DNA from 2 places in the Emticicia sp. TH156 genome. Region 1 is predicted to be linked to the other one. Evidence: riboswitches for the same ligand, from Rfam matches in the RefSeq annotation. Region 1 holds a riboswitch; the other holds the start of a gene.
What was found. A riboswitch is a leader RNA that binds a small molecule or an ion and turns the genes downstream of it on or off. The one in region 1 is predicted to bind thiamine pyrophosphate.
Positions count from the first base shown of each region.

Region 2: it holds a riboswitch for thiamine pyrophosphate, as region 1 does, so the genes downstream of both, C0V77_RS02025 (TonB-dependent receptor) here and thiM (hydroxyethylthiazole kinase) in region 1, are expected to answer to the same signal.

Region 1 covers NZ_PKRS01000005.1:198,723-200,928, reverse strand. Annotated here, with positions in the region: gene C0V77_RS11220 (hypothetical protein) at 1-354, opposite strand, end outside; TPP riboswitch at 755-847, shown strand; gene thiM (hydroxyethylthiazole kinase) at 925-1,716, shown strand; gene thiE (thiamine phosphate synthase) at 1,718-2,206, shown strand, end outside.
Region 2 covers NZ_PKRS01000001.1:467,082-469,287, reverse strand. Annotated here, with positions in the region: gene C0V77_RS02035 (barstar family protein) at 1-123, opposite strand, end outside; gene C0V77_RS02030 (muconolactone Delta-isomerase family protein) at 176-472, opposite strand; TPP riboswitch at 622-719, shown strand; gene C0V77_RS02025 (TonB-dependent receptor) at 831-2,206, shown strand, end outside.

The DNA.
Region 1 (2,206 bases):
ATTATCAACAAAATAAAACTCCAGTATTTGCCCGGTTACAAGGCCGACTTTTTGTTTGTCTTTTTGCAATTCGGTTGACTTCTCCTTCTTTACAAGACTGACCTCCATCTTGCCAGCTTCAGAAGCATTGGGTATAACTGACGATGTTCTCAGCGTACATTTACTTTCAGACTGTGGAATTAACTCCAGCAAGAACTCTCCGCCTGCAAATGGGGCCGGATACTCCTTTGCATCAATAATAACATCAAAAGCCTGATAAGCTCCTTTTATTTCAGCAGATAAATCCGGCTCAGAGGATTGCTTGCCGCAGCCTAACACCACAAGCACCGGCAATAGCAGTAAAAAGTTTTTCATGTTACGGGGTTTGAGGTTAGTGATGAACAAAAATAGAAAAGCTAATAAATACTTACAAGGGAATGTATGGCTCTTTTGCAAATCAAAGCAGATAAAAATTCCGGTAGAAAAAAACAAATCTCTTAAAATAAAACAATTGTATCAAGTCTTAAGATTTATTTATCTGTACTATTAATAGAGAAATTAAAAATCATTCTTTCTTTGCATCTAATAATACCTGCCACGCTTCTCGTCAGATCAGCGCACCCGGGCAGATTTTCGCTTTTAAAGGTTTCCCCTCAAATTGGAAAAACGATTCATTTTGGAAATAGGTAGGGGTTCAAAATTTTGAACCCCTACTCACAATCCCCCCACATTCCCCAACTATAATTTGCCATTCCCCTCAAAAGCCTTATCTTTGCCACGGCTTTAGGGGTATTCTGTATAGAATTGAGAGAGTCCCTTTGAACCTGATACGGTTGATACCGACGTAGGGAAAAGCGAATAATATATAGCTGCACAGCGCATATCTTATCCTCTTTTTTTTCAAAGTTCTCTCGCCCGGGCCATTGTATCCTAAAATCCCGAACAATGGAAAAAACCCTCTGGAAACACATCCAGACTGTCCGCACACAGTCGCCACTGGTACACAACATTACCAATTTCGTTGTCATGAACAACACCGCCAACGCGTTGCTGGCTGTGGGGGCGTCGCCCATTATGGCACATGCCCACGCCGAAGTGCAGGATATGACCCGTATCTGCCAGGCATTGGTTATCAACATCGGCACGCTAGACCAATACTGGGTGCAATCAATGCTTCTGGGCGCTCAGCAGGCACAAAAACTCAACAAACCCTGGGTACTTGACCCCGTTGGCGCCGGAGCTACTCCCTACCGCGACAGCACCCTGAGCGAGTTATTGTCATATAAACCAACCGTTATCCGCGGCAATGCCTCTGAAATACTGGCACTGGCACGCGCCAACACCACCCCAACCAAAGGGGTAGACAGCACTGCCGAAAGCAACGAGGCCATTGATGCCGCCCTGCAAATAGCCACCGAATATGATACCCTGGTGTGTATATCCGGCAAGACCGATATCATTGTTAGTAAAGACAAGCGCATTTACCTCAACAACGGCCATGCCCTCATGACCCGCGTTACGGGCCTGGGTTGCTCGGCCACTGCCGTTATCGGTGCCTTTATAGCTGTTATTGAAGACAAAACCGAGGCATTGACAGCCGCTATGGCTTTGTTCGGCATTTGTGGTGAACTGGCCGCCAAAAAAGCAAAAGGCCCCGGCACTTTGCAGGTATTGCTGCTTGACAAGCTCTTCAACATTACCGAAAAAGAGTTTTTGCAAACCATCAAAATTTCCTGACATGCCCGGGCATCCGCAGTTTCCGTACGCTTTATATCTGGTTATTTCAGAAGCCGCCTGCGCAGGTCGCAGCTTTCTGACAGTGGCCGAACAGGCCATTGCCGGAGGTGTGGAGATTATTCAGCTGAGAGAAAAAACGCTGCCCACGCCCGCTTTTATAGAAAAAGCCCTGCAACTGAAAGAAATAACCGAGCGCTACGGCATACCGCTCATCATTAACGACAACCTGGCTGTGGCCAACGCGGTTGGGGCTTTTGGGATACACGTAGGGCGGAGTGATACTCCGCCAACAGAAATCAGAAAAAAATGGGGTACGCAATTACAAATCGGCTATTCGATAGAATACCTGAGCCAGCTGGATACCGCAGAAGCCGAAACGGCTGACCACTACGGCATCAGCCCCATTTTTGCTACGCCTACCAAAACAGATACCGTTACAGAATGGGGGCTGGAAGGCCTGCGGCACATCAGAAGCCTGACCAACAAACCC
Region 2 (2,206 bases), on a different contig from region 1:
CGCCAAAGCATCGGCAATTTCTTCATAAAAGCCTCTGAGTGTCTGTGTTTTATTGCCATCCAGTTCAACAATCGAGTAATTCTCTGGAAGAGCTAAATTATTAGTGATAAGAAAATTGGGCATGAGGTTTTAGACAAGAATATAAGTGGCCTGTTAAGCAGGCCACCAAAAGATGTTAGTTCAGTGAAAAAGTAGGTACTTTCATTACTACTGAATTATTAAACATTAATTCGGTAATGGTATGAGACATATAATCTATTAACGGAAATTCAGAAATAATATCCATTACTTCCAGTTCATCCTGGGCGTTTACAATACACCATAGTCTGCTTCTGTCTGAAGACAACGCATAAGAGTGCAATTTGCCGTCTTCCAGCAATTGATTAACAGCAATTCTTTGATAAGGAATTTTTGCAATGAAACTTTCTGGGAAAGGCACTGGCAAATCAAATTCCACCATAAACTGAGTCATAGTATCTTCTCTTTAAAATAAAAACAGCACAAAATCTACATCACGCAGGGTTATTTACTTTCGGATTACGTCAACAATTCCATTTGTGCCATAAATTTCTATCACTAATATAAACAAGATTTCTAAAAAAAACGTTTTCTTTGCACAACTTATCTCAAAAGGGGTGCCTTAATATAACGGGCTGAGATTATACCCATTGAACCTGATGCAGGTAATTCTGCCGAAGGGACAGAGAATAGTACTGTAGGATGCGCACCTGCAAAACTATTGTTTTCCATTTAAAATTTTGTTTAACCAAACGAGCCTCATGGGTTCACAAGATTTTACTCCTTTGCCTTGTTAAAATTTTCGTGATACAATGAAAAAATTAACAAAAAGTGTTGCCAGTTTTCTTTTAAACCTATCTAAATCTTTTCAGGGAACCGTTTCGGTTGTCTTGCTGATGAACATGGTAGTTTTTTCAGCCAATGCTCAGGACTCTACCAAAATCAAAGAGCTGAACGAAGTAGTGGTGAGGTCTACACGTGCCAACGAAAAAACCGGTATGGCGTTCACAAACGTATATCAGCGGGATATCAGAAAGCAGAATCTGGGGCAGGATTTGCCCTTTTTACTCAACCAACTGCCGTCGGTAGTAGTGAGTTCAGATGCCGGGGCGGGTGTCGGGTATACAGGGATACGTATCCGCGGTTCAGACCCTACGCGTATCAATGTTACCCTTAACGGTGTTCCTTACAATGACTCAGAGTCTCAGGGTACTTTCTGGGTAAATATGCCAGACTTTGCGTCCAGTGTTCAAAGTATTCAGGTGCAGCGAGGGGTAGGTACTTCTACCAATGGCGCAGGGGCTTTCGGAGCCAGCCTGAACATCAGCACTTTAGGATATGAGCGTGAGGCCTTTGGCGAGACTAACCTGTCTTATGGGTCTTTTAACACTATGAAAGCCAATGTAATGGCAAGTACAGGGCTGCTAAACAACCATTTTGTGGTAGATGCCCGGTTATCGAAATTATCTTCAGACGGATACATCGACAGAGCCAGTTCAGACCTGAAATCTTTCTATTTTTCAACGGGCTACTACAACAAAAGTAATTTTATCAGATTGAATATCTTCTCAGGGAAAGAAGTTACTTATCAGGCTTGGGAGGGGGTACCCGAGAAACTTCTGAAAACCAATCGTACATACAACCCTTACACGTATCCGAACCAGGTTGATAATTATCAGCAGGATAATTACCAATTGATTTCGTCTTTTAAATTAAGCGAGCGCTGGACGTTCAATCCGACTTTGCATTATACGCGTGGTAAAGGTTACTATGAGCAGTTCAGGTCAGATGACGCACTCGCCGGCTATAAACTACCCAATGTGATAATAGGCGGAGATACCATTACCTCTACCGACCTGGTGCGTCGTAAGTGGCTCGATAATCATTTTTATGGAATTACGTACTCTTTTGATTACCAGAGTAATAAGAAGCTTTCAGCCAATATAGGTGGGGCATGGAACAAATATGATGGGCATCATTTCGGCGAAGTAATCTGGACAAAGCTGGCCGAGACACCTGCTAACGATTACCGATGGTACACCAGCAGGTCTCTTAAAACCGATTTTAACATTTTCGGTAAGGTTTATTATCAGTTATCAGACCGGTTCAATCTGTTCGGCGACGTGCAGTACCGCACCGTTGGGTATGATATGAAAGGAATTGCCGACAAACTGCAGGATATTACCCG